Regions from separate parts of the Planococcus sp. ANT_H30 genome, predicted to be linked through region 3. Evidence: riboswitches for the same ligand, from Rfam matches in the RefSeq annotation. Region 3 holds a riboswitch; each other region holds the start of a gene.
What was found. A riboswitch is a leader RNA that binds a small molecule or an ion and turns the genes downstream of it on or off. The one in region 3 is predicted to bind S-adenosylmethionine.

Region 1 (7,428 bases), on a different contig from region 3:
CGAAAACGATAATGACTGCAGCGCTGAATCCGGCTACGAAAACAGAATTTCTTATATAGGACATAAATTCATCTAATGGAATGGTTCCAAAAGTTAAAATGGTCCAGTCGATCAATTGCGCAACCGGGATGAAAAAACCTAAAGCCAAAATAGCGAAGCCATAACTAGCAGCAGCAAAAGCTTTCCAACCGGTTAATTTAACAAGTGGCAGCGGTCTGACTTTTGTAGAAGCGTAGCTATATTGACGTCTGCCGCGCAGAATTTTTTCAATCAGCAGAATAACAATGACAAATCCCATTAAAGAAGCGGCTAGTTTAATAGATGTTTCGATGTCGCCTAAGCCAAACCAAGTTTGAAAAATCGCTGTTGTGAAGGTTTGGATACCATAGTATTTCACTACACCATAATCATTCAACACTTCTAAGACGACCAAACTAGCACCTGCGATAATCGAAATCCGCGATATTGGGACGACTACTTGAAAAAACGTTCGCCATGGGCCTTTCCCAAGTAATCGTGTACTTTCAATGAGTGAAGCCGACTGCTGTGCCAAAAAAACTTGTGTGATGGTGTAAACATAGGGATACAAGAAAACCGTGTAAATGAAAATAGCACCTGGCAAGTTCATGATGTCAAAATATGCTGGATTTAGTTCCATATCAAAGCGCTCACGGAGTGTTGTCTGAATCACACCCGTATAATTAAAAATCCCGTGGTACGTGTAGGCCCCAATAAAAGGTGGGATTGAGAGGGGGAGAATCAGTGCCCATTTTAAAAATCGTCGGAAAGGGAACTGATACTGGGCAATCAGCCAAGCTAAGCTTAGACCGATAAAAATTGTTGAAGCAGCGGTGGCTACAACGAGTATTAAGGAGTTTTTTACAAACGACCAAAGGACAAATTCTTTCATATGTGCCCAGTTCTCGTTAGAGGGGGTGAAAAGACCTGTCACAATTGTTAAATTCGGTAAAAACAATGCAGCGATAATGACGATGGCTGCAACCGTCCAAATATTTATATTAGCTAATCTTCTTTGCATGGTTAAGCCACCTTCTCCAATCGCCAGAAATCCCTTGCTGTAAACATACAGCAAGGGCACAGCATATTCATTATTTCCAGCCGACTTCATTAAAGATCAGAATTGATTTCGCATTATTGTCTCCTAAAGCAGAAAGCGGAATGTCCTGTTCTTTAAATTCACCCCATGATGTTAGTAACTCAGAAGGTTCGACTTTTTCATTTACTGGGTATTCGTAATTTGTTTCTGCAAACGTTCCTTGTGCTTCAGGTGCAGAAAGGAATTCAAGAAGTTTTATAGCATTTTCTTTGTTTTTAGCTGTTTTCACAACACCCGCACCACTAACGTTCACGTGAGTACCAGTCGTATCTTGGTTCGGGAAGAACAATCCAAGTCCTTCTGCTACTTCTACTTCAGCAGGATCTTCAGAGTTCAACATTTGTCCAAAATAATAGCTGTTCATAATAGCAACGTCGCCAACTCCAGCAGCGATTGCTTTAGCTTGGTCCCGATCTCCGCCTTCAGGATCACGTGCGAAATTATTTACTAGGCCTGCAGCCCATTCTTTCGCTTTTTCTTCACCCTCTATTTCAATAAACGAAGCAAGTAGCGATTGATTGTAAATATTTTCAGAGCCACGAATCAATACACGGCCATTCCACTCGTCTTCTGTCAAAGCTTCATAAGTAGATAATTCTTCAGGTTTTACAGTTTCTTTGTTGTAGACAAGTACACGTGCACGTTTTGTTAAGCCATACCACATTTGGTCTGTGTCTTGGAATTTTTCAGGAATTTGTTCGTCTAGTATGTCACTTGATACGGACTGTAGCAAGCCATCTTCTTTAGCACGGTATAAACGTCCAGCATCTGCAGTCAAGAATAAATCAGCTTCAGTGCCATCTCCTTCACGCTTAATGCGCTCAAGCAACTCATCTGCGTCACCTTTAATTAGATTTACTTTAATACCCGTTTCTTCTTCAAACTTTTTGTATAATTCATCATCTACATCGTAATGTCTTGCCGTATATAAATTAACTTCTTTGCTTTCAGCTGTTTCTTCAGGTGCATCTGTTGCCGGTTCGGATGCATCATTGCTTCCGCATGCAGCTAAAACAAGAACTAATAAAGCGATAACCAGATAAAAAAGTTTGTTCATGGATGTCTCTCCCCTTAATGTGTAATTGAGATTTCAAATGAAAATCATTCTCATCATCAATTATAAAGTTCCAATTGAGAATGTCAATCATTATCAATAGAATCTCTTGTTTTTTTAATAATTGTGTCTAAAAAATGAGTGAGTAATTACCAATCATTATTCATTTGCGATTCCCTGTTGTTGCAGAAATGGAAATGAGCGAAAAACAAGAGATAGCTTAAAGCCAAGAAGAATTTGATAGAGGATTGCAAGATAAATCGAGTTCTCTATTCATAAGAAACCCTCTTGCCAGATGAGGCAAGAGGGTTTCTTAGAACAAAAGTTCTTTCTATAGAAGGAACTTTAATTTGCGATGCTTAATCCTTTTCGACGGGCTACTTGTAATAGTGCTTGGTTTAGATCTTGCACCAAATCATCACAATGTTCTAAGCCGACAGAAAAACGTAGCAAGCCGTCGGTGATTCCACGTTTTTCGCGTTCTTCTGGAGGCATTGAGCCATGAGACATCGTTGCAGGATAGGACAAAATCGATTCGACTGCGCCTAAACTAACTGCAAACACCGGAATTCTCAGATGTTCGACAAATATACGAACGGATTTTTTATCAGCTAAACGAAATGATAGAACCGCTCCTGCATTTGTAGCTTGGCGTTCGTGAATTGGGTTTCCAGGATGGAACGAAAATCCGGGGTAGTATACTTCTTCAATTAACGGATGGTTCTGCAAGTATTCAGCAATAACGCGAGCCGATTGAGATGACTGGCCTAACCGAGCGCCTAAAGTTTTTATGCCTTGGATTAACAGGTAAGAATCTTGAGCTCCTAGAACAGAGCCAAACGTGTTTTGGATAAAGCCCAAACGGTTTCCAAGTTCTTCATCTTTGGTCACAGCAAGACCTGCGATGACGTCGCTATGACCTGACAGAAATTTCGTTGCACTGTGAAGAACGATATCTGCACCAAGCTCCAGTGGATTCTGGTAAAGCGGTGTCATAAAGGTGTTGTCAACAAACGTTAAACAGTTATTGGCTTTCGCTAGTTTTGCAGCGATTTCAATATCCGTAATATTCATAACAGGATTTGATGGCGTTTCCAAGTAAATCACTTTTGTATTTGGCTGGATGGCATTAGCCATTTCGTTTAAGTCCGTCATATTCACAAAGGTATATTCGATATTGAATTTGTCCAAAATTTCCGTGATAAAACGATAAGTTCCGCCGTAAACGTCTTCTGACACTAAGACATGGTCACCTGAAGACAACAGCATAAAAGCAGAGGAAATAGCAGCCATCCCTGAAGAAAAGGCGAACCCACGCTTGCCTCCTTCTAGCTTAGCGATGGTTTCTTCTAACGCTAGGCGAGTGGGGTTTCCAGAACGGCTATAATCAAACGGTCCAAACGAATCCAGGCTTTGTTGGTGGAAAGTGGAAGATAAATAGATAGGTACATTGACAGCTCCAGTTTGTGGGTCGACTCCAGTAGAGTGAATAAACTTCGTTTCAATGCGATCGGTCATATTCAACTACCTCCTTATTTAGTTCTGAAAACGCTTGTGCTAAATCAGCAATTAAATCTTCAGCAAGTTCCACCCCGACTGAAAATCGCAATAACCGATTGCAAACGCCACGTTTCGTCCGTTCTTCAAAAGGCATGTCTGCATGAGTTTGGGTGGCGGGGTAAGTAATAAAACTTTCAACACCGCCAAGACTTTCCGCAAAGGTGATGAGTTTAATGTGTTCAAGAAAAGGAGCTATCCATTCTTCTTTTTGCAAACGGAAGGACAACATGCCGCCTTTTCCAGGATACAACACATCAGACACAGACGACTGCTGAGACAAGAACTCAGCAATGGTTTTCGCGTTTGCGTCATGCTGTCGCATCCGTAAAGGCAATGTCTTTAATCCGCGAACCAGTAACCAAGAGTCAAAAGGGGACAAAACGGCACCAACCGAGTTATGGAATGTTGCCAGTTTTTCGCAAATGCGATCGCCTTTAGCGGCAACAAGTCCAGCTAAAACATCATTATGACCACCAATATATTTCGTTGCACTATGGATAACAATGTCTGCACCCAGTAATAGGGGCTGTTGGAAGAATGGCGTTAAAAATGTATTATCGACGATTAATAGAAGCTTATGCTTTTTAGCCAATGCGGCATAAGCAACGAGATCAATTTCTTGCATCAGTGGATTGGTGGGCGTTTCAATAAAAAGTGCACGTGTATGAATGGTTATTTTTTGTTCTGTGTCTTGGACATCTTTGAACTCGGCGTAGTTGGGGTGAATATTATAAGCTGATGCAAAGTGATCTAATAGGCGGTATGTTCCACCATAAATATCTTCCGGTACTAACAATTCATCACCTGGACGAAAAAGAGACAAAACGAGTTGAATAGCTGCCATTCCAGAACTGCAAGCAAATGCAGCATCTGCGCCTTCAAGTTCTGCAAATCCTTCTTCCAGAACAGAGCGAGTCGGGTTTTTCGTGCGCGTATAATCATAGCCAGTTGATTGGCCAAGTCCTTGATGTTCGTAGGCTGTCGACAAGTAAATGGGCGGATTAACGGCTCCTGTTGTGGGATCGCTGTGATTGCCTAATTGAACTAATAAAGTTTCCAAGCTGTGTTTTGTCATGTTACTCATCCTCTCAATAAGAAAACAGGGGCTTTTCTTCATAAAGAAGAAAAGCCCCTGTCCGGAAATGCATTCTTCTCATCTGTTAGGCAGAAGCCTATTGGAATTAGCACCGTAGTCTTCGTCAGACTGGTTGCTGAGACTTCACAGGGCCAAATCCCTCCGTCTCTCTAGATAAGAAATATCTTATTAAGTTTAGTGTTTCTGTTTAGATGTTCCTAATCATAAATCAATTAATGAAAGAAAGCAAGTGTTGAATTTTAAATAATGCAAATATAAGAAGTGGGTAGGCAACTAGCTTGATTAGTAAAGGGAGGATAGGAAAAGAAAAATTTCTTTATGCCCGTCGAATCTACATGGCAGCTTGCGCTTTTCGGTGTCCAGTTGCAAGTGCCTAGCTCTTCGGGACATAAGTCAACCCAGCTGCGTGGCAAAGAACGCCACACTGCTGATCTGTCTTATGCCTGTCAGAGCTGACGAGGCACTTTCACTTTTCATGTTGTCCAGCTCCAGCTGCCAGATTCTCGGGTCATAAGCCACTCCGGCTGTGTGGCTGAAAACACGCCACTTCGCCAGAGCGTCTTATGCCCGTCGAATCTACATGGCAGCTTGCGCTTTTCGGTGTCCAGTTGCAAGTGCCTAGCTCTTCGGGACATAAGTCAACCCAGCTGCGTGGCAAAGAACACCACACTGCTGGTCTGTCTTATGCCTGTCAGAGCTGACGAGGCACTTTCACTTTTCATGTTGTCCAGCTCCAGCTGCCAGATTCTCGGGTCATAAGCCACTCCGGCTGTGTGGCTGAAAACATGCCACTTCACCAGAGCGTCTTATGCCCGTCGAATCTACATGGTAGCTTGCGCTTTTCGGTGTCCAGTTGCAAGTGCCTAGCTCTTCGGGACATAAGTCAACCCAGCTGCGTGGCAAAGAACGCCACACTGCTGGTCTGTCTTATGCCTGTCAGAGCTGACGAGGCACTTTCACTTTTCATGTTGTCCAGCTCCAGCTGCCAGATTCTCGGGTCATAAGCCACTCCGGCTGTGTGGCTGAAAACATGCCACTTCGCCAGAGCGTCTTATGCCCGTCGAATCTACATGGCAGCTTGCGCTTTTCGGTGTCCAGTTGCAAGTGCCTAGCTCTTCGGGACATAAGTCAACCCAGCTGCGTGGCAAAGAACGCCACACTGCTGGTCTGTCTTATGCCTGTCAGAGCTGACGAGGCACTTTCACTTTTCATAGCTTGAGCAAAAAAAGGGACGGTTCAGATAAACATCGCTACAATGGAAGAGAATAGGAGTGAACGTAATTATGCACATTAAGAAATTTGAAAATATCCCATTGGCGGTGCTTGATTTAGCACCGATAAACGAAGGTGCAGAAACAGCGCAGACCTTTAAAAATAGTGTGGAGTTGGCACAGCATGTGGAGCGATTGGGGTTTAATCGCTATTGGCTAGCTGAACATCATAATATGCCGGGTATCGGCAGTTCTGCGACATCTGTCCTTATTGGACATATTGCAGGCGCAACAGAGTCGATTCGTGTAGGTTCAGGTGGAGTTATGCTACCGAATCATGCACCGCTTGTTATAGCAGAGCAATTTGGTACATTGGAAACTATTTATCCTGGACGCATTGATTTAGGTCTAGGGCGTGCACCTGGTAGTGATCAAGCTACTGCGCATGCGTTACGTCGGAATTTGAATAGCAGCGGAGATGATTTTCCCCAGCAAGTTGCGGAGTTAGAAAATTACTTTTCAGCTAACCCTGTCGGACGTGTTCGGGCGTACCCTGGTACTAATATAAAGATTCCGCTTTGGCTACTCGGATCGAGTGGATTTAGTGCACAGCTGGCTGCGTTAAAAGGTTTGCCATTTTCATTTGCTAGTCATTTCGCACCGGATTACATGATGCAGGCTTTGCAACTTTATCATCAAAACTTTAAACCGTCACAGGTGTTGGCCGCTCCTTACGCGATGCTTGGCGTTACGATTATTGTTGCAAAAACACAAGAACGTGCAGAATGGTTGGCGACTTCTTCGCAGCAGCAGATGTTCTCCTTGATGCGAGGCGAGCCAACTACATTTAGAGCACCCATCGATCACTTGGAGGAAGTTTGGACAGACCGCGAAATTGCGATTTTCCGGGACAAATTAGATTCTGAATCGACGATGGTTGGAACACCGGATCTTGTTAGACAAAAGTTGAAAAACTTTATTCAAAAAACAAGAGCCAATGAGATTATCGTCAATTCGCCGGTTTTTTATCAGGAAGATCGTTTGCGCTCATATGATTTTGTAGCAAAAATGATGAATTAAGTAAAGGGGCTGCCCCAAAAGGTCATAAATTAGGACCTTTTGAGTGTAGCTCCTTTTGCATGCCACTCCCTTTTTGTTATAAAAAAAATCGCCTCTCCGGTAACGGAAAAGCGATGATTCAACATTAATGAAGATCTTTTTCTTCTTCACGCTGCCGTTCTTTTTCTATCTTGAATTCTTTGTAAGTTGTGTAAACGGGTGCACCTTCGCCAATCATATTCAGAATCGCATTAAAATCATCATCTAACCGAAGTTCTATTTCTTGTGAATCGAGTACTCGGCGTTCCATTATGACCAACCTCCTCATATA
Region 2 (7,428 bases), on a different contig from region 3:
CGCAGAAATGAATTCGTATTTTCCGTGATAATTTTCGCCACCTGTGAAGATGTTTGGTGTTGGAAGCCCCATGTACGACAATTGAGAACCATCTGTACCGCCACGAACAGGCACAATGTTCGGCTTGATTTCTAATGCAGTCATAGCGTGCTCTGCGCGATCGACAATTTCCATAACGGGTTCGATTTTTTCGCGCATATTGTAATATTGATCTTCAATTTCTAGCAGAATGGCTTGTTTGCCATATTGCTGTTGGAGCTTTTCCGCAACTTCTTCCATATGCCGTTTTTTATCTTCGAATTTATTTTTATCGAAATCACGGATAATATAGCTCAATTCCGCTGTTTCAATATCGCCAACAAAATTATTCAAATGAATAAATCCTTCATAGCCTTCTGTTAACTCAGGAACTTCATGTTTCGGCATTTCTTGTTGGAATTGAATAGCGACTGTTTGCGCATTGACCATTTTATCCTTTGCTGATCCCGGATGAACGCTTTTCCCTTGAATGGTCAGTTTCCCGCTCGCTGCGTTAAAACTTTCGTACTGCAACTCGCCAAGAGGGCCGCCGTCCATGGTGTATGCATATTGTGCACCAAAGCGTTCAACGTCGAATTTATGTGGACCGCGACCAATTTCTTCGTCTGGTGTAAAGGCGACGCGGATTTTTCCATGCTCAATTTCAGGATGAGCATTTAAATATTCCATTGCAGTCATAATTTCAGCAATACCGGCTTTGTTGTCTGCGCCAAGTAATGTCGTGCCATCTGTTGTGATTAGCGTATGGCCCACGTAGTCTTTTAAAGAAGGAAAATCCGACACAGTCATCGTAATGCTGTTATTTAGTGAGATGTCCTGTCCATTGTAATTATCAATACGTTTCGGATTAACGTTTTTTCCAGTAAAGTCTGTTGCAGTGTCAACATGTGCCAAAAAACCAATTACAGGAACTTCTCTGTCGGTATTGGCCGGAAGCGTGCCGAAAAGGTAACCGGATTTATCCATATCGACATCAGTCAAGCCAATGGTTTTCATTTCCTGTTCCAATTCACGGAGCAAGTCCCACTGCCCAGTTGTAGAAGGGGTGGTGGTACTAGTGAAATCGGATTGTGTATCGATTTTGGTGTAACGAACGAGTCGTTCAATTAAAGTCTCTAACATGTATAAATCCTCCTAGAATAAGTTCTGTACAAGTTGAATGGTGTTGCCGACTTTTTAGAGTTATGGAACAGCAACTTCAACCCATATAGTAGTAGTTTAGCACGAAGTGGGAAAATGGTGAAAATTCTGGTCACAAAAAAACGACGCCCGGCAAGGGACATCGTTCAATTAGTTTTGCTTTTTCAGTTTTAATGCTTCTGTATGCGCAGCTTGTACTTCCTCTAGTAGAGATGTCTTTGTCAGCAATAGATACCCAGTAGTAGCTAATGCTTTAGCGCCTTTGATCAACGCATTATTGCCTTGCTCTGATTTAGCAGCTTCACGAAACTCAGCAGTATGGGCAATTAGGCTTTCAGGACCAATTTTAATATAGCCATGTGCAGTAGGGACTACGTAACTAATGTTGCCAGCATCGGTAGAACCAAGACCAGAAATCCGGGAATCTGCCACCGCCTCACCTAGTGCTTCAAGCTCGCTACGAACAATCACATCCAAAGCGGGTGTAATGACCAAGTCACGCACTTCATTTTGGAAACGTTCGATTTTCACTGTAGCACCAGTTGCCAATGCCGCGCCTTCAGCAATCGCTCGAATTTTACGAGCAGTGTCAGCTGTTTTCTTCCAAGAATCACCCCGAATATAAAAGCGTGCCGCCGCATATTCAGGAATGATGTTCGGTGCATCACCTCCATGAGTGATAATCCCGTGGATACGCGCATCTGAAGGTAATTGCTGACGCAAAGCATTGATGCTATTAAATAGCTGCAAGACCGCATCAAGTGCATTAATGCCTTGTTCAGGAGAGCCTGCTGCATGCGCGGGCTTACCGTAAAAGTGGAATTCCAATGGATCAACAGCAAGGGAAGGACCAGTGACAGCTGAATTTCCAGAAGGATGTAGCATCAAAGCCGCATCAATACCTTCGAGCAGGCCGTGTTTAACGAAACTGCCCTTGGCGCTACCATTTGGACCGCCTTCTTCTGCAGGTGTTCCAAGAACGACAACTCGGCCACCAATAAGGTCTAAGGTTTCTGATAATGCAATGGCGGCAGCGACGCTAGTGGTTCCAATAATGTTGTGGCCGCAGGCATGACCGATTCCAGGCAGTGCATCATATTCAGCAAGGTAAGCGATTGTTGGCCCAGAAAGTGAGCTTTCTTTACTGGCAAAAAAAGCAGTGTCGTGACCGGCGACGCCTTTGTCAACGGTAAATCCTGCGTCTTCAAGCAAATCAATTAATAAAGAACTCGCATAAAATTCTTCATTACCAAGTTCAGGTTTGGCGTGAATTGCCTGGCTTGTTTCAATATATATCGTACGTTGCGAGTCGATGGATTGAGAGATGATCTGTCTTGCTTCCTTGATAAGGGTCATTGGAATTCCTCCTATATAGATAACTTCATAGATAACTTCTTATTGGTAATCGACAAGCTCATCTACTGTAACAACAGTTGGAATTTGAGCACCTTTCGTATGCTCAATAATAAATTCAGCGGTATCTTCCTGTTGATAAATCTCGACGATTTTCTGGTAAGCTTCATTATCAGCGTCTTCAGCGTTTGCAGCAATCAAGTTAATATACGGTTTAGCCGTATCACTTTCGCGAGCGATTGGATCTTTAGTTGGGTTTAATCCCGCATCAACGGCAACACCATTGTTGATGATTGAAGCAGCCACATCAGGCATTGCACGTGGTGTATGACCAGACACCATAGGGACAATTTCAATGTTTTTTGGGTTTTCGATAATGTCTTCTGCCGTTCCAGTAAGTCCAGCATCGTCAGAAAGTGTGATCAATCCTGCTTCGTCGAGAAGTAATAGTGCGCGGCCCATGTTGGTCGCTTCATTGGGAGTTGCGATTTGTGAACCTTCAGGAATATCATCGATAGATTCGTATTTATCAGAATACAAGCCCATCGGTGCAATGACGGTCGAACCAATCGGCACGATATCAATATTATGCTCAGCAACAAATTCATCAAAATAAGAAATCGTCTGGAACGCATTCAAATCCAGTTCCCCTTCAGCTAGCGCTAGGTTCGGAGCTACATAATCAGAAAAAGTTTGGATTTCCAACTCAATTCCTTCCTTCTCCGCTTTGTCCGCAATATAATCCCAAATCGTCGTATCCGAACCGCTAATACCAAGTGTTACGGTCGTTTTGCCTTGTGCATTGCTATCGTCTCCGCAAGCAGCCAAAATGAATACCAGTAGTAAAAGTAATGTTGCTGTTAAAATTTTTTTCATGAGTAATTCCTCCATTTTTAAGGTGTATTTTACTAATTACGTCTGACTTGCCTCGATAATACATTTCCAAAAGATTGAACGCCTTGTACCAGTATGACCAAAATAGCTACTGTGATGAACATTACGACCGTGTCGAATCGTTGATATCCGTATGTAATGGCTAAGTCCCCAAGACCACCGCCGCCAATAGCGCCAGCCATTGCAGAAGCACCAATAAGTCCAACTACAGCGATTGTCAAAGCAAGAACAAGTGAACTTAACGCTTCGGGAATCAAGAAGCGAAAAATAATTTGCAACGGAGAGGCACCCATTGCTTGTGCGGCCTCGATCACACCTTTATCAACTTCAAGCAAAGAGTTTTCAATTAACCGAGCAATGTATGGCCCCGCATAGAAAACTAGTGGAACGATGGCTGCAGCTGTACCAATCGATGTACCGACAATGAGCCGAGTTAATGGAATAATGGCAACCATTAAAATAATAAAAGGAATAGAGCGAAAAATATTGATGACGACATTCAATACTTTAGACACGATTTCATTTTCCAACAAATGTCCATGACGTGTAACGACTAACAAGATACCGAGAGGAAAGCCAATCAATAACGAAAATCCAAACGCAACACCTGTCATATAGACGGTTTCCCATAAAGCTTCCAAAATTTGTTCGTAATCAACGGACATAATCAATGACCTCCTCTATTTGAATAGTGCTGTCCCTAATAGAAGATAAGGCACGTTCCACTTCGCTTGACTCTCCAGAGAATTCGACAATTAAGTTGCCGTATGGAACACCTTGCAATTCGGTAATATTGCCGAATAGTACATTCAAATCAACGTTAAAGTCACGTGACACTCGGGACATGAAGGGTTGACCGACTGATGTGCCAGTAAACTGCAACCGGTATATGGCCTGATTATTTTGTTTATCTTGAATTTGTGCTAGCAGCGATTCAGGCAACTCGTCGTTCATAACAGAGCGAACAAATCGTTTGGTGGTAGCTTGCTGTGGATTAGAGAAAACGTTAAAGACGCTTCCTTGCTCAATAACTTTCCCTGCTTCAAGCACGGCCACTTTGTCACAGATTTCTCGAATGACGCCCATTTCGTGTGTGATGAGCAGGATGGTAATATTGTATTCTTTATTGATTTTGCGAAGTAGGTCCAAAATCGATTTCGTCGTTTGTGGATCAAGTGCTGATGTTGCTTCGTCGCATAACAGAACGGAAGGATTCGTTGCAAGAGCACGAGCAATGCCGATGCGTTGCTTTTGTCCACCTGACAGCTGGTCTGGATATTTTTGCGCCTGATCTGCAAGTCCAACGAAATCGAGCAACTCTTTTACTTGTTTTTCGATATCATTTTTCGGTGTGTTAGCTAACAGGAGCGGCATAGCGACGTTATGATAAACCGTTTTTGAATGGAGTAAATTAAAATGTTGGAAAATCATACCGATATCTTTTCTGATAGTACGAATTTCTTTGCTAGATAGCGTCGAAATATCCTTTCCGTGAATTAATACACGTCCTTTAGAAGGACGTTCGAGCAAGTTTACAGTGCGGATTAGCGAGCTTTTACCGGCTCCACTAAAGCCAATAACTCCGTAGATTTCGCCAGTTTGGACAGTTAAATCGATGCCGTTCAATGCATAGATTTCCTGTTTACCTGATTGGTAGGTTTTGGCGACGCCTTCGAATTGAATCATAGTAAGTAGACCTCCTCATGCTGTATTGTTATTCAAATCGTTAATGCTCACAATCCGTCGAGAAACTAGACAAAAAGAGCCCCCTTTTTTCTTAACCATAAGAAAAAAGAGGGCTCCTGTTGAAACCATCTAATTCTCATCTTCCAAATGCATGGATGCATTTGCAGGAGTTGGCACAGTTTTTGCGGTTAAACAAATCTGCTGCCGAAACGTCATAGGGCCTGTCCCTCGGTTTCTCTGGATAAGAAAGTGATGTATGCTATTCGATTCGTGATTCCTACTTTATGGCGGAATAACAAAAAAGTCAAGATGAATATTGAAATTTATTTTTTAATCTTCAAAATTCATTGTATTCCTTTCTAAATGGACGGGGTAGGTTTCTTTCGAAAAACTGATGATACTGTAGGTTCATTGCCATTCTTTATTCGTATAATATTTTCTCGATGTTTCCATACAGCCATCGTGAACAGGACTAGCGCTATTAGTAACGGCCATAGACCGACTGCAGGGATAAAGGCAATTACAAAATACACGGCGTACAAAACGAATACGCCAATGACAAGATAATTTGTTACCAGTGAAACAATGATCAATAACAATAATCCGAGCAACCCGAGCTTCCAGTCAAGCGCTATCATTACACCTATTACAGATGCTGTACCTTTTCCGCCGTCAAAGTTCATATAGAACGGAAAATTATGACCAACTATTACGGCAGCTCCTGCAACGAACAATAGTGTCCAGATTGTTGCAGTTGAAAAGCTACTTAAGTCCACTAACAAACGTAACCCTGCAACAACAGCAAAGCCTTTGAAAACGTCAATAAAGGCAACGAGCAAACCATATTTCCAACCCAGCACGATGGCTGCATTAGAAGCACCGGAATTTTTTACGCCCGAATTTTTGATGTTCACGCCTGATACGGCTTGTGCAACAAGTGAACCATGACAACAACCGATAAAATAACCTGTAATCAATAAGAGCAAAATCCAAATGACCATCATTAATTCCTCCTCTACACTAAAAGATAACGTTTGAAAGAAGACAAGGTTTCAAATTTTTTTGACTAATAAGCTTGACAAACGCCAATAAAGTTTTTATACTTCACAACAAGATCAAAAATCAAATCAAATACTCTTATCAAGAGTGGCGGAGGGATAGGCCCTGTGATGCCCGGCAACCGACAGACATTTTGTTTGTAAAGGTGCTAATTCCTACAGAATCGATTTACAGGTTCTGAGAGATAAGAGGAGGAAACTCCGTAATTTACGGCCCTCTTCTTAGCGAAGGGGGCTTTTTTCGTCCCCTTTAGCATGTGTTACTACTAAAAAAACAGGGGGAATAGAAAATGACAAACTTTAAACCAGAAACATTATTATTACACGGAGGACAACAACCAGATCCAACGACAGGCTCTAGAGGTGTTCCTGTTTATAAAACCACTTCGTATGTTTTTAAAAATACACAGCATGCACAAGACCTCTTTGGACTGAAAGATACAGGCAATATTTACTCACGCATTATGAATCCGACGGTCGATGTCTTTGAACAACGAGTAGCGTTACTAGAAGGTGGCACTGCAGCAGTTGCTCTTTCTTCAGGAATGGCCGCTATTGCTTTTTCCATTTTGAACATTGCAGAAGCGGGTGATGAAATCGTAGCAGATAGCAGTCTTTACGGTGGCACCTACAATTTGTTTGCTAACACGCTACCACGCTATGGCATCACAACAAAATTCGTCGATGCGACCGATCCAGAAAATTTTAAAGCAGCAATTACAGATAAAACAAAAGCGATATTTGGTGAAATTATTGGCAATCCAAGCTTGAATGTTTTTGATGTCGAAAAAGTAGCAGAAATTGCCCATGCTAACGGATTGCCGTTATTGATTGATAATACATTTGCCTCTCCTTACGGCAGCAACCCGATTGAGTTTGGTGCAGACGTCGTCATTCATTCTGCGACAAAGTGGATTGGCGGACACGGAACGACAATTGGTGGCGTTGCGGTGGATGCTGGGAAATTCAATTGGGACAATCCACGTTTCCCAAATTATACACAGCCTGACGAAACCTATCATGGACTGCGGTACGGCATTGATGTACCAGGTGCAGCTTTTGCGACAAAACTTCGCGTTCAATTATTACGTGATTTTGGCCCTTCACTAAGCCCGGATAGTGCTCATGCTTTACTGCAAGGATTAGAAACTTTACATTTACGGATTCCAAAACACAATAGCAACGCTCAAATTATTGCAGATTACTTAAAACAGCATCCACAAATCGAGTGGGTAAACTTCCTTGGATTTGAAGAACA
Region 3 (7,428 bases):
CTGTTGAAGTAACAAAACCTTATGTTGACGAAAACAATAAATACCAAGAAAAAACGTCTATGTTCGAAATGGACGAAGGCGTTCGTCATGGAACCAATTCGGATGGACTCGGAAAATTGCGTCCTGCTTTCTCAGCACGCGGCTCCGTGACAGCTGGGAACTCCTCACAAACGTCTGATGGTGCAGGCGCATTGCTCGTGATGGACCGCGAAAAAGCAGAAGCACTTGGACTCAAACCAATTGCCAAATTCCGTTCATTCGCAACAGGCGGTGTCCCACCAGAAATCATGGGAATTGGCCCAATCGTGGCAATTCCAAAAGCTTTGAAATTGGCAGGCTTAACAATTGATGACATTGATGTATGGGAACTAAATGAAGCATTCGCTTCTCAATCACTTGGTGTTATTCGTCACTTAGGTCTTGATATCGACAAAGTCAACTTTAACGGAGGCGCCATCGCTCTCGGCCATCCGCTAGGTGCAACAGGTTCTATTTTAACCATTCGCATGATGAGTGAATTAAAACGACAAGGCAAACAATTTGGTGTTGTAACCATGTGTATCGGCGGAGGAATGGGCGCAGCAGGCGTCTTTGAAATGCTGTAGAGAATAGGCGTAGGGTAATAGTCGCTTCGGCCGCTTTGGGCATGGCTCCCGCCATGAGCCGAGAAAAGCACTCGTCTCATAGCTTCGCCTAGCCCGTGGACGCGCCTAAGCTATTAGCTGTCTGTCGAAAAGATATTAAAACTCGATACCTATCAAAAGAAGAGAAAGTTCGCCATTAAAATTTAAAAGAATGAGCGGAAGGCGGCGACTCCTTGGGGATCAGGCCGAGGTGAAGACCCTGGACTGAGCAAAGCGAGGGAAGCGGCTTCAGCCGGCCCCCAGGAAAGCGTCCGCCTGAAGCGAATTCTTCAACCTATAACACTATAAGCAAGTAAAAACTAGGAGGAATTCATCATGGAACAAGAAAAAACATTGATCAAAGGCGGAAGCTTTTTAATCGAAGATGCAGACCTGTCGCGTGTGTTCACGCCGGAAGATTTTACTGAAGAGCAAAAAATGATCGCTAAATCAACAGAAGATTACGTCAACACTGAAGTAATGCCAGTTGTTGAAAAGTTAGAAAACCATGAATTTGAGCATTCGGTTCGTCTTTTAAAAACAGCAGGTGAGCTTGGCCTTCTAGGTGCTGATGTTCCTGAACAATACGGCGGTCTGGGATTAGACAAAATTGCTTCGGCCCTAATTGCTGAAAAAATGTCCAAAGCAGGTGGTTTCTCAATTACTCACGGAGCCCACGTAGGAATTGGTTCATTGCCAATCGTTCTTTTTGGTAACGAAGAGCAAAAACAAAGCTATTTGTCGCGTTTAGCAACTGGCGAAATGATTGCAGCTTACGCATTAACAGAACCAAGTTCAGGGTCTGACGCATTAGGCGCGAAAACAGTAGCAAAATTAAATGAAGCGGGTACGCATTACGTCTTGAATGGTGAAAAACAATGGATCACCAATGCTGGATTTGCGGATGTCTTTGTTGTATATGCAAAAATTGACGGAGACAAATTCTCTGCGTTTATCGTTGAACGTGAATTCCCAGGTGTTTCTGTTGGGCCTGAAGAAAAGAAAATGGGTATCAAATCGTCTTCAACACGTACGTTAATTCTTGAAGACGCTGAAGTTCCTGTGGAAAATCTTTTGGGCGAAGCAGGACGTGGCCATATTATCGCGTTTAACATTTTGAACATTGGTCGTTATAAATTAGGGGTAGGTACAATTGGTGCCTCGAAACGTGCGATGGAATTGACAATTCCGTATACGAACCAACGTCAGCAGTTTAAAACACCAATCTCGTCTTTCAACTTGACGCGCGAAAAATTGGCGACAATGGCTTCTAAATTGTATGCAGTTGAAAGTTCTGTTTACCGTACTGTTGGCCTTTTTGAAGACCGAATGAGCGGGTTTACAGACGAGCAACAAGCAGACGGCAAGCTAGTGGCAGATTCAATTGCTGAATTTGCGGTAGAATGTTCGTTAAATAAATTTTTCGGTACAGAAACGTTAGATTATATCGTCGATGAAGGCGTTCAATTGCATGGTGGTTACGGCTTTATGCAAGAATATGAAATTGAGCGCATTTACCGCGATTCACGCATTAACCGTATTTTCGAAGGCACCAACGAAATCAACCGGTTACTCGTACCAGGTACGTTGTTGCGTAAAGCAATGAAAGGTGAATTGCCGTTATTGCAACACGCTCAAAAGTTACAAGAAGAGCTGTTAATGATGATGCCTGAAGAAGTAGGGACAGATGCATTAGACCAAGAAAAATACTTGGTAAAAAACGCGAAGAAAATTGCATTGCTCGCAGCGGGACTAGCGGCACAAACATACGGCACAAAACTAGAGGCCGAACAAGAAGTGCTAGTGAACATTGCCGATATCGTCAGCAACGTCTTTGCGATGGAATCTGTCGTGTTGCGTACTGAAAAAGCAATTGCCGCTTCAGGTGAAGAAAAAGCAAAACAAAAACTGTTGTATACACAAATTTATTGTCAAGAAGCGTTTGATCAAATCGAGCGAGATGCGAAAGAAACATTGATCGCGGCTATTGAAGGCGATAACCAACGCATGATGCTTTCAGCGTTGCGCAAATTAACGCGTTCAACTCCTTATAACGTTATTGCGAAAAAACGCGAAGCTGCTGTTAAGCTAATTGATGTAGAGAAATACGTCGTGTAAGAAGTTTTATGAAACAGGCAACTCCGTTAATTTGGGGGTTGCCTGTTTTTATTCATCGACCACAAGGCTTCTCTTTGGTAAGCTTAGAAAAAAGGGAGGTTTTAAGGTGATTACTTATTACGCATATCCAAAATGCATGACTTGCCGTAAAGGAAAAAGTTGGCTAGAACAAAACAAAGTGGAATTCAATGAAATACACATTGCGGAAAACCCACCAACTAAAGAACAATTAGCTCAAATGTATCAAGCGAGTGGTTTAGAATTGAAGAAGTTTTTTAATACGAGTGGTTTGGTTTATCGCTCACTTAGTTTAAAAGATAAGTTATCGACTATGAGCGAAGACCAGCAATTGGAACTACTTGCTTCTGATGGCATGCTGATCAAGCGTCCCTTGGCTTGGGATGGTGAAAAAGTGACACTTGGCTTTAAAGAAGCAGATTATCAAAATAGCTGGTTGTAAGCGAGTAGCACCATCTTGTATTTCGCGGCTGTTTATGTCAAACTGAATGTGAATGAACTACATAATTTGGAGGGGTCAAGATGAGCACACCAGCAGAACTTCGTTATTCAAAAGAACATGAATGGGTTAAAACCGAAGATGGCAATGCACGTATCGGTATCACTCATTTCGCACAAGCGGAACTAGGGGATATCGTTTTTGTTGAACTTCCACAAGTTGGAGACGAGCTAAAAAAAGATCAGCCTTTCGGCAGTGTTGAATCCGTTAAAACGGTTTCAGAATTGTATGCGCCAATTAGCGGAAAAGTAATCGAGGTTAACTCTGAACTTGAAGATAGCCCAGAATTTGTGAACGAGTCTCCTTACGAGCAGGCTTGGATGGTTGTAATCGAAGCCCCTTCTGAAGAAGAAGTTAATGCATTGATGACAGCAGACGAATACAAAGAAATGACCAACGAGTAATTACTGAAAAGCGCCTATCTTGGCGCTTTTTTTTATGACCGATAAGTGTTGTCAGCAGTTCGCATAAGTCATGGAAATGGACGTCAGCCTGTTCTATTGGTATTTTAAAACTAGATAAGTTGGTAAAAGAAACCGACTTTTCTATACTGCTTTGTGCTCAGCAAAGGAACGGGTTGCATGATCCACATCCTGTGAGCTCGAAAGCACTGCTGTTTTACGGAATATCAACAAGTGGAAATCATTAGTTCGACTTATATAAAGAGCTTTATCGCAATAAAACGAAAGTTTTCTTTTACCGCTAAGTCTTAGAACTTTTCTTATTTTATATTTGATGGGGTGAGTGTTATGGGAAAGGTGATTGTTGTCGAAGGGCTCAGTGATAAGTCAAGGATTGCACCACTCATTGCAGAACCCGTGACGATTCTTTGTACAAATGGTACAGTAAGTGCATCGAGACTGGAAGAGTTACTATTACCGTACGAAGGCCAGGATATGATCATACTAGTAGATGCAGACTCTTCAGGAGAAAAACTGAGGAAACTCGTCAAGCGTGAATTTCCTGAAGCTCGTCATTTTTACATTAACCGAAATTATAAAGAAGTTGCAGCAACACCGCTCCGGATCTTGATGGATGTGCTCATCACAGCGAATATCCAGGTAAATAAGCTATTAACAGAGGGATGAAGAAAATGAATGAATGGACGCACAAAGAATGGATCAAAGAAAAGAATACGAATAAATCAACGGCTTATTATTTGTACGCGCCAATGTGTGGAACTTGCCAGGTTGCGTCTAAGATGCTATCAGTTGTCACCGAATTGTTACCGGATCTTCCAATGGGCAAAGCAAATTTAAATTACGTTCAAGAAATAGCGGATCTCTACGAAGTGGAGAGTGTACCGTGCTTACTTATAACAGAAGGTGGCAAACTAAAAGAGAAAATCTATGCTTTTCAATCAGTGCCATACTTGTATAGTAAGTTAAAACCTGTTGACGAATACAGCCGGTCATGGTAAATTAGTCTTCTGATAAAAAACCAATTGCTTGTCTGAAATCTAGACAACAAGCGAAGAGTCAAATAGAATACAGTCCTTAAGTTTTTCAAAAATTTCATATCAAAACTCTTATTACGAGTGGTGGAGGGAAGTGCCCTATGAAGCCCGGCAACCGTCATGAAAATGAAATGGTGCCAAATCACACAAAGCGAAAGCTTTGGACGATGAGAGATTGGTTTCCGTATACTATACGTTTGCCCTTCTGCTCAGTTATGCGCGGAAGGGTTTTTTATTTTTAAGATTTAGGAGTGTTGGAAGAATGATTGAGTTAAAGCAAGTGACAAAAAAATTCGATACAGGCAAGGCGATTTTAACAGCTGTGGATCAAGTGGACTTATCCATTTCTGATGGAGAGATATTCGGTATTATTGGTTATAGTGGAGCAGGTAAAAGTACCTTAATCCGATTGTTGAATGGGTTAGAAAAACCAACGTCAGGAACTGTAGAGATTAATGGACAAATTATCACAGCGATTAAAGGCGGAGAATTACGCAAGGCACGTCAGAAAGTCAGTATGATTTTCCAACATTTTAATCTACTATGGTCTCGTACAGTGAGAGAAAATATTGAATTTCCGCTAGAAATTGCCGGAGTGGCAAAAGCACAACGCGGAAATCGTGTACAGGAGTTAATTGAATTAGTCGGATTAACGGGTCGTGAAAACGCCTATCCTTCTGAGCTATCAGGAGGACAAAAACAACGCGTCGGTATTGCCCGGGCATTAGCAAATGACCCAGAAGTCTTGTTGTGTGACGAAGCGACATCAGCACTCGATCCAGAAACAACAGATGCCATTCTTGACTTGTTAGTAGACATCAATAAGCGATTGGGATTGACAATTGTACTGATTACTCATGAAATGCACGTCATCCGGAAAATTTGCCACCGTGTGGCTGTAATGGAAGGCGGACGAGTTGTAGAACTTGGCGACGTTTTACATGTGTTCCAATCACCGAAAGAGGCAATCACGAAACGCTTTGTTGCGCAAGTAGCCGACAGTGGAGATTCACAGGAAACCATCAAAAACCTGCGGGAATTATACCCAACTGGCGAATTGGTGAAATTGGTTTTTGTTGGCGATCAAACCGAACAACCCATTTTAACTAAATTGATTCGCAGTCATGCCGTGGAAGTGAATATTGTTCAAGGCAATATCTCACATACGCAGCGTGGCGCATACGGCACCTTGATCTTACAGCTTAAAGGATCTCAAGCAGAAATTGAAGAAGCACTGGTATTTCTTCGCTCAGAAGATATTCAAGCGGAGGTGATGGACAATGATTGAATCGTTATTTCCAAATGTAAAGTGGGACAGCATGTGGGAAGCTACTCTTGAAACACTTTACATGACCGCATTATCAACTGTATTTACATTTGTTATTGGTTTAGCACTTGGTATTATCTTGTTCTTAACAGCACCGAAACAATTGTGGGCAAACAAACTCGTTAATTGGCTGACTGGCGCATTCGTCAATATTTTCCGTTCAATTCCTTTTATCATCTTGATCATTTTATTGATTCCTGTCACTTTGTTCTTGATGGGATCGATTCGCGGACCGAATGCGGCTTTACCGGCATTAATCATCGGTTCAGCTCCATTCTATGCACGAATGGTGCTAATTGCGCTAAAAGAAATTGATAAAGGTGTGATCGAGGCGGCTCGTTCAATGGGTGCAACAACCGGCACCGTCATTTGGAAAGTGTTATTGCCCGAATCAAAACCGGCATTAATATCCGGCATTACGGTCACGGCGATTGCATTGGTCGGCTATACAGCAATGGCCGGCATTATCGGCGCAGGTGGTCTTGGTACACTTGCTTTCCTCGACGGCTTTCAACGCAGTCGTGAAGACGTTACATTGATGGCAACAATCTTAATCTTAATCATTGTCTTTATCATTCAATACATTGGTGATTGGGTCACGATAAAAGCAGACAAACGGTAAAAACGGATTTTCCGTTCTATAAAACAACACATAAGGGAGAGATTGAGATGAAGAAATTTGTAGTAGGAACAGCGTTAACGGCATTGGTACTCGCAGGATGTGGAAATGGTGGAGCAAGTGAAGAAGAGTCTAAGACATTACGCATAGGCGCTTCTAACGTACCGCATGCTGAAATTTTAGAACAAGCGAAGCCCCTTTTAGAAGAGCAAGGAATTGAACTTGAAGTTGAAACGTATCAAGACTATATTTTGCCAAACAAAGATTTAGAGTCTGGTGAAATTGATGCCAACTATTTCCAAACTATTCCTTACTTAGAAACTCAAATAGCTGATAATGGTTATGAGTTTGAAAATGCTGGAGGGATTCACATTGAACCAATCGGTGTTTATTCACAAAAATATGCTTCTCTTGATGAACTACCACAGGATGCAACCATTTTGATGAGCAACTCGGTATCGGAGCAGGGTCGTATTTTATCGCTGCTTGAGGTAGAAGGCTTAATCACATTGGCAGAAGGTGTAGATAAAACATCGGCTGAAGTGAGTGATATTGTTGAAAATCCGAAAAATTTACAGCTTGAGCCAGACTATGAAGCAGCTTTACTTGTTCAATTATATGAATCAGGTGAGGGAGATGCAGTCTTGATCAACTCCAACTATGCGATTGATGCTGGCATCAGCCCTCTAGAAGATTCAATTGCAATAGAATTATCTGATTCGCCATACGTAAATATTATTACCGTGCGTGCAGGTGATGAAGATAACG
Region 4 (7,428 bases), on a different contig from region 3:
TTCGAATTTCGAGTATGGATAAGCACTTGCTTTTTCAGGTGGCGGTGTGCCGTTTGAGGGCATCCCTTGCGCACTCATGGATAATGATAAATCTAAAGAAGAGGCGATCCACTCTACTAGTTCAGGTGTTTCTTGGCAGACTACAAAAATGGCAATACCGACATAAGGGTTACTGCCATCAATTGACTTAAACTGTTTTCGGTATTCTTTTGTAAAGTTTTGGCCGCCTTCTCCATTGATAAAGTGAGCAAACATATAAGGCAATCCTTTTTCAGCTGCTAGCCGTGCTGAATTTTCACTAGATCCTAAAATCCAGATGGGTGGCGTATTTACCGTAACCGGCGTTGCTTTCATGCCAAAGTATGGATGGTCTTCTGGAATAGCATCGTTTAAGTACATACAGAGCTCGTCTATTTGTTTAGGAAATAGACTACTGTCTCGCTTTTTCCCTTCATTTAATGCATAAGAAGCACGTGGCATACCACCAGGTGCTCGTCCCATTCCTGCATCGATTCTTCCAGGATATAAGGCTTCCAGCAATTTGAAGTTTTCCGCAATTTTAAAAGCAGCATAATGTGGCAGCATGACGCCACCAGAACCTAGCCGTATTGTTTGAGTCACAGCTCCTAGATGCGCAATCAGCACTTCTGGAGAAGATCCGGCTAGCGTTGTTGCATCATGATGCTCAGACACCCAAAAGCGTGTATAACCCCACTTTTCAGCTTGTTGTGCAAGAATGGCGGTATGCTTTAATGCCTCCTGCGGTGTGCTGCCTTCTGAAATTGGTGATTGGTCTAATAGGCTATACTTTAATGCCATAAAAATTCTCTCCTTTACAAAAAAACAAACAGCTTATTCTTCAACCAAGTAACCGACAGAGCGCAAAACTGTATGAATAAACGCCTGCGCTGCTAGAAAGACTTCTTCTTTTTCAGGTTCTTGGAAAATATCGTGATAGCAGAATTTCCATTCTTTGTAGCTGAATTCGTTTAGTTGTTGCTTTAGTAACCATTGACGAGCTACTTCTTTCTCAACAATCAAATCTCGCTCTGCTGTATACAAACAAGTCGGAATCTGCGGATACCTGTCAATACTTGCAGCCGTTTCTTTCATATAACTCTGCACTTCTTTATACCAACTTGCAGTAATAACCGTTTGATACCGCTTGCTTTCGGTTTCTTGACTATAAGAAAAACGATCGCGTGTCAGGTGGCGTAATTCGATGCCATGATCCATCTTTCTGCGGCCAGTCAATTGCGCAACTCCCGGAAATGCGTTTGGCGCTTTCGGTGGCAATTTTTTTAACTGCAACCAAGGCGACGTAAAAATAACTCCGGCTACATTGAATTTCCGGTTCCCTAAGACATTCATCGCAATGGTTGCGCCCAGTCCATGGGCAATGACAAATACTGGCAACTCATTTTCTGACGACAGTCTCAGCAACTCATTTACTGCCTGTTCATAGTCATCAAACGATTCTCGGTGAACTTTGTCCGCTCCCGCATTTTTGCCATGGCCCGGTAAATCTCCTGTATATACGTCAAATCCTGCCGATCGCCATTTTTCAATTTGCCATGCATAGCGCAGGTGTTGTTCATACGCACTATGTATGAACACAACTACTGCCTTTGCTGATCCTTCAGCCTGCCATTTCCACATAATCCAACTTCCTTTCCCTGCTAATCAATTCTTGATGTTGTCTGTTAATTTGACGTTTTGATTTGATTTGTTACGATTAAGAATATCTTATCTTGTTTAAAGGAGCTTTGCTATGATTTATCCATTTAAAGACAAATTCCCTAAAATCGATCCATCTGTTTTCATTGCAGACTACGTCACAATTTCTGGTGATGTGACAATTGGCACAGACTCTTCTGTGTGGTTTAATACGGTGATTCGCGGGGATGTCTCTCCGACGATTATTGGCGATAAAGTCAACATTCAAGACCTCTGCATGCTTCATCAAAGCCCGGGTAAAACCTTGCTTCTTGAAGATGACGTGACCATTGGCCATCAAGTTACACTTCACAGTTGCATTGTTCGTAAAGGTGCTCTCGTCGGCATGGGTTCGATTATTCTTGACGGCGCTGAAATCGGAGAAGGCGCATTTATTGGTGCGGGTAGTCTCGTACCGCCTGGAAAAGTTATCCCTCCTGGCATGCTAGCACTCGGACGCCCCGCGAAAGTCGTCCGCGAACTTCGTGAAGACGATAAAGAAGATATGGAACGTATTGTTCGAGAGTATGCAGAAAAAGCAGCTTATTATAAATCACTCCAAAAAAAGTAACAATAAAAAAGGACGACCGGGCATCACTGCCTAGTCGTCCTTTTCGTTTTGTTAACTTATACGCCAGCTTGTTCTTTTAAGATCGCTGCTTTGTCTGTACGTTCCCACGGCAAATCAACATCCGTACGGCCAAAATGTCCGTAAGCTGCCGTTTGCTTGTAGATCGGGCGACGTAGATCCAACATTTTAATGATGCCAGCAGGACGCAAGTCAAAGTTTGCACGTACCAAATCATCTAATGTGTCTTCATCAACGATGCCAGTTCCAAACGTATCAAATGCGATCGATACAGGATGTGCTACACCAATTGCATAAGCTAGTTGCACTTCGCACTTATCTGCAAGGCCAGCTGCGACAATGTTTTTTGCAACATAACGTGCCGCGTAAGCCGCTGAACGGTCAACTTTTGTTGCGTCTTTCCCTGAGAATGCGCCGCCACCGTGACGAGCATAACCACCGTATGTATCTACGATGATTTTACGTCCAGTTAAACCTGCATCTCCTTGAGGTCCACCGATAACAAAACGGCCAGTTGGGTTGATAAAATATTTTGTTTCTTCATCGATCCACTTTGCTGGAACAACTTCGTTAATGACGTATTCCTTAATATTACGTTGAATTTGTTCTAACGTTACTTCTGGATGATGTTGAGTTGAGATAACAATGGTATCCACACGAAGCGGTTTGTTGTTTTCGTCATATTCAACGGTCACTTGCGTTTTGCCATCTGGACGCAAGTATGGAAGAATTTCTTCTTTGCGTACTTCAGCCAAACGATGTGCCAATTTATGTGCCAATGAAATTGGCAAGGGCATTAACTCTTCTGTTTCGTTGTTCGCATATCCAAACATTAACCCTTGGTCACCTGCACCGATATCGTCTAACTCTTTATCTGTCATTTGGCCTTCGCGTGATTCAAGCGCTACGTTTACTCCAGCAGCGATGTCCGGTGATTGCTCATCGATTGCGGTAAGAACTGCACTTGTTTCTGAGTCGAAACCATATTTAGCTCGCGTATAGCCAATTTCTCTTACCGTTTGTCGAACGACTTTCGGAATATCCACATACGTAGAAGTGGTAATTTCTCCGGCTACTAGAACGAGTCCTGTCGTAACGGTCGTTTCACACGCAACGCGTGCATTTGGATCCTCGGTTAAAATGGCATCCAAAATAGCATCTGAGATTTGATCACAAATTTTATCTGGATGTCCTTCTGTTACTGATTCTGATGTAAATAATCGACGGTTTTTCAAAAAATGTTCCTCCTTATATCCTGCGAGATTGCTCTCGAAATTGATACGGTACTCGTTTCCCATGTCAAGTCCGTTCCAGACAATCTGGATTGAACTTCAAGCCGTTTGTGGCCTTTCACACGAGGATTAAGGGCATTTCACAAAAAAATCCCTTCACTCATTCGTCATGAGGAAAGGAAGAATCATCATTAGCACCTTTCACTCTTATCATCCAAGGTCTGTGCACCTTGTGTCAGGTTGGGCACCATCACTGCAAAAGCAGCAGGTTGCCGGGTTTCATAGGGCCTGCCCCCTCCACCAGCTCGGAATAAGAGTATCCGTTCAATTTTTCATCATACGGAATTAGCAAAGCGATGTCAACAATTTTCGAAAATAAAATTACATTCTTCAAATAAAAACAATGATTTTTTGATTATGCTATTCTACTAAACTTTAGATTCCCGCAAGTAAAAAACCAAACTATTCAGTAATATCTCTGTTCACACAAAGCCATTGTACACTGTAGAAAACCGCTTTAAAAGGCATCAGTACTATTTAGAAATTATAGAAATAATTCTACGTATTGTCGGAGCTATCCTCTAATATTTTTTAATTTCCCCAGTGGATTAGTGTAGACTAATAAAGCTAATGTGTTATACTAATGAACGAATATACATCCTCCCCATTATGGGAATAACAGAAAAGGAAGGTACATATATATGACTTCAGTGAACTTTGCAAACGATTTAAAAGATCTTTTGACTGGCCAAAATGTGCATGTTCAATTATCAGTGCCACAATTAGTGGAAGCGGCAACATCCCGCAAAGAAGCAGTATTAACTCGGGAAGGCGCTGTAACAGCGGAAACAGGAAAATATACTGGCCGCTCACCGAAAGACAAATACATGGTGGAAGAAGAAAGTTCTAAAAACAAAGTCGACTGGGGCAATGTGAACCGTCCGATTTCAAGCGAAGTATTTGAAAAGCTTTACGCTAAAGTGATTAAGCACCTTAAAGACAAAGATGCGCTTTATGTATTCAAAGGATTTGCCGGAGCCGACCATGAATCACGTGTGCCCATCCAAACAATCAATGAATACGCATGGCATAATCTATTTGCTCACCAATTGTTCATCCGGCCTACAGCTGAAGAATTGCAAACACACGAAGCTGAATTCACAGTTGTGTACGCTCCGACTTTTCAAGCAGACCCTGCAGTTGATGGTACAGCTTCTGAAACATTTATCATTGTATCGATGGAGCAAGGCATTATTTTGATCGGCGGCACTGAGTACGCTGGCGAAATGAAAAAATCAATTTTCTCTATCATGAACTACTTACTTCCTGAAAAAGGAATTTTACCTATGCATTGTTCAGCAAACGTTGGTCCAGAAGGCGACGTAACTTTATTTTTCGGTTTATCCGGAACAGGTAAAACAACTTTATCAGCTGACGGTGATCGCAAACTAATCGGTGATGATGAGCACGGCTGGTCAGATAACGGCGTATTTAACATTGAAGGCGGTTGCTACGCTAAAACGATTAATTTGTCTCGTGAAAATGAACCACAAATTTACGACGCAATCCGTTTTGGTTCAGTACTTGAAAACGTAGTAGTGGACCCTGAAACACGCATTCCAAATTATAATGACGGTTCATTAACTGAAAACACACGTGCAGCATACCCAATGCAAGCAATCGACAATATTGTAGACCCTTCTGTTGCAGGACATCCGAAAACAATTGTCTTTTTGACTGCTGACGCATTTGGCGTATTGCCTCCAATCAGTAAATTAACAAAAGAACAGGCAATGTACCACTTTTTAAGCGGCTATACATCGAAACTTGCTGGAACAGAGCGCGGAATCACTTCACCTGAAGCAACATTCTCTACATGCTTCGGTTCACCTTTCTTGCCGTTGCACGCAACAGTTTACGCTGAAATGCTTGGTAAGAAAATCGACGAGCACGGCGCTCAAGTTTTCCTCGTTAACACTGGATGGACTGGTGGCGTATACGGAGTCGGTAGCCGTATGAAACTTTCTTACACACGCACAATGGTTCGCGCTGCGATCAAAGGCGAATTAAACACAGTGCCAACTGAAAAAGAAGCAGTCTTCGGTTTTGAAATTCCAACTGAAGTACCTGGAGTTCCAAGTGAAGTATTAAACCCACGCCATGCATGGTCAGACAAAGCAGCTTATGACCAAAAAGCAAATGAATTGGCGCAAGAATTCCAAGAAAACTTTAAAAAGTTCGGCACTGTCGCACCTGAAATCAGCGTGCTAGGCGGACCAACTCAAAAATAATCTTGCAAAAACCCGTTCGGATTTTATTCCGAACGGGTTTTTTTACTTTTCTTTTTCTCTCATCCACAGACAAACTGCTTTGACTGTTTTCCAATTCGCTGCAGGTGGAAAAAAGTGCGTGTAATCTGGAAAATACCATGTTTCATGCGGCTGATCCTTTAACTTTAATGCCTCTTCTAACAAATATGCTTGTCCGGGTGAGACATTGTCATCTAGTAAACCGTGAATGATCAAAACGGGCGCAGTATTTTCTTCAATCCGCAATAATGGGTTGCGCTCTTCAAATTGAGTTAAAGCGGTGTTCGGCGTTCCTCCGTAAAGTCGCTTCATCATGCGACGCATATCCGGACGTTCTTTATACGTTAATACCGTATCTGTAACACCTGCCCATGTAACAACCGACCTAATATCTTGACGCAAAATAGCTGTCCATAATGCCATAATCCCGCCTCGTGAAAATGCCAGTAAGTGGACATTTCCATTACTGAATTTTTTTAAAACATCGACAGCATGAACGGCATCCCACCTGTCCTCTCCTGCAAATTCATCACGGCCTTCACCGCCTCGATTGCCTCGATAATACGGAGCAAACACCACAAAGCCTTGTGCGGCAAATTGAGCGATTCGTGCAGGACGTACCATCCCAATCGACTGAATGCCTCCTCTTAAATACAAGATGCCACTATTGCTTCCTCTTTTTTTCGGTTCAGCTAGCATTCCTTTTACGCGTAATCCTTCTGACCAGTAAACAATTTCTGATAACCGAACGTGTGGATTCGGCGATGGATAAGGTCTCTTCGATCTAATCGTTCCATTTTTCAAGCTGCTTCACCTTTTCTATTATTTTACTCATTCCTTCATCTTTCATTAAAAAACTAAAGTGGCTAGTTGTCTTTAATTCTTTTAACAAGACGATTCCCTCTGTTTCAAGAAGGGAAATTCGGTCTATTCCTTCTACCTCTGCGACAAAAACCGTTTTGCAAAACGGTTTCTCTGAATACACCACGTATTCAGCAAACCAGTCTAAGTTTTTGATATGCGCCCCAGTTTCTTCGTAAACTTCCCTCTTGGCAGCCTCCTGTAAACTTTCCCCCACTTCTACTTTGCCACCTGGAAATTCTAACCCTCGCTCATTATGCTTGGTCAGTACCCACTTTCCGTTATCGCTACAGATTACCAATACATGTCTACTTTCAATAGAAAAGCTATTTTTTTCAAATGATAGTTCACATAAGTAGCCGTTCAAGTCTCGATAATGCATTTTTTCACCTCAATGCCATAAGAAAAGCGTACACTAAATTTCAGTGTACGCTTGTATAATTCTATCTTACTTCTTTTCGCCCAAGAATGCTGATAACATCCAAGAATGTTTTTCAAGGTTTTGATGAATGGCATTCAACATGTCTTCTGTCATGTCGTCACCATCTTCAGCTGCCAAATGCATTCCTTTTTTCAGTGATTTCATAATTTTATCGTAATCACTCACAACAGTATCTACCATTTCCTCAGCCGACTCCTTGCTATTCGCTTCTTCGATCACAGAAAGCGCTAGCTGTTCTTTCATTGTAGCGACCGGCTTTCCACCAAGCGCTAATAACCG

Region 1: linked by a shared signal. The riboswitch ahead of FQ085_RS02540 (methionine biosynthesis PLP-dependent protein) and the one ahead of FQ085_RS11965 (methionine ABC transporter ATP-binding protein) in region 3 are both predicted to bind S-adenosylmethionine.
Region 2: linked by a shared signal. The riboswitch ahead of FQ085_RS04310 (methionine ABC transporter ATP-binding protein) and the one ahead of FQ085_RS11965 (methionine ABC transporter ATP-binding protein) in region 3 are both predicted to bind S-adenosylmethionine.
Region 4: linked by a shared signal. The riboswitch ahead of metK (methionine adenosyltransferase) and the one ahead of FQ085_RS11965 (methionine ABC transporter ATP-binding protein) in region 3 are both predicted to bind S-adenosylmethionine.

The regions. Positions count from the first base shown of each region.
Region 1 is NZ_VOBJ01000001.1:512,108-519,535, reverse strand. Features, by position in the region: gene FQ085_RS02555 (ABC transporter permease) at 1-1,039, opposite strand, end outside; gene FQ085_RS02550 (Fe(3+) ABC transporter substrate-binding protein) at 1,110-2,174, opposite strand; gene metC (cystathionine beta-lyase) at 2,517-3,689, opposite strand; gene FQ085_RS02540 (methionine biosynthesis PLP-dependent protein) at 3,673-4,806, opposite strand; SAM riboswitch class I at 4,882-4,987, opposite strand; gene FQ085_RS02535 (LLM class flavin-dependent oxidoreductase) at 6,111-7,118, shown strand; gene FQ085_RS17975 (hypothetical protein) at 7,243-7,407, opposite strand.
Region 2 is NZ_VOBJ01000001.1:919,588-927,015, reverse strand. Features, by position in the region: gene pepT (peptidase T) at 1-1,161, opposite strand, end outside; gene FQ085_RS04325 (M20 family metallopeptidase) at 1,330-2,535, opposite strand; gene FQ085_RS04320 (MetQ/NlpA family ABC transporter substrate-binding protein) at 2,575-3,408, opposite strand; gene FQ085_RS04315 (methionine ABC transporter permease) at 3,441-4,091, opposite strand; gene FQ085_RS04310 (methionine ABC transporter ATP-binding protein) at 4,081-5,112, opposite strand; SAM riboswitch class I at 5,246-5,360, opposite strand; gene FQ085_RS04305 (glycerol-3-phosphate acyltransferase) at 5,472-6,113, opposite strand; SAM riboswitch class I at 6,247-6,362, shown strand; gene FQ085_RS04300 (O-acetylhomoserine aminocarboxypropyltransferase/cysteine synthase family protein) at 6,461-7,428, shown strand, end outside.
Region 3 is NZ_VOBJ01000005.1:94,556-101,983, reverse strand. Features, by position in the region: gene FQ085_RS11995 (acetyl-CoA C-acetyltransferase) at 1-605, shown strand, start outside; gene FQ085_RS11990 (acyl-CoA dehydrogenase family protein) at 960-2,741, shown strand; gene FQ085_RS11985 (arsenate reductase family protein) at 2,848-3,201, shown strand; gene gcvH (glycine cleavage system protein GcvH) at 3,282-3,662, shown strand; gene FQ085_RS11975 (ribonuclease M5) at 4,008-4,346, shown strand; gene FQ085_RS11970 (thioredoxin family protein) at 4,352-4,678, shown strand; SAM riboswitch class I at 4,784-4,888, shown strand; gene FQ085_RS11965 (methionine ABC transporter ATP-binding protein) at 4,977-6,002, shown strand; gene FQ085_RS11960 (methionine ABC transporter permease) at 5,995-6,663, shown strand; gene FQ085_RS11955 (MetQ/NlpA family ABC transporter substrate-binding protein) at 6,711-7,428, shown strand, end outside.
Region 4 is NZ_VOBJ01000002.1:462,816-470,243, forward strand. Features, by position in the region: gene FQ085_RS08190 (LLM class flavin-dependent oxidoreductase) at 1-819, opposite strand, end outside; gene FQ085_RS08195 (alpha/beta hydrolase) at 853-1,659, opposite strand; gene FQ085_RS08200 (gamma carbonic anhydrase) at 1,772-2,287, shown strand; gene metK (methionine adenosyltransferase) at 2,344-3,540, opposite strand; SAM riboswitch class I at 3,742-3,854, opposite strand; gene pckA (phosphoenolpyruvate carboxykinase (ATP)) at 4,239-5,828, shown strand; gene FQ085_RS08215 (alpha/beta hydrolase family protein) at 5,871-6,650, opposite strand; gene ytkD (RNA deprotection pyrophosphohydrolase) at 6,631-7,089, opposite strand; gene FQ085_RS08225 (Dps family protein) at 7,156-7,428, opposite strand, start outside.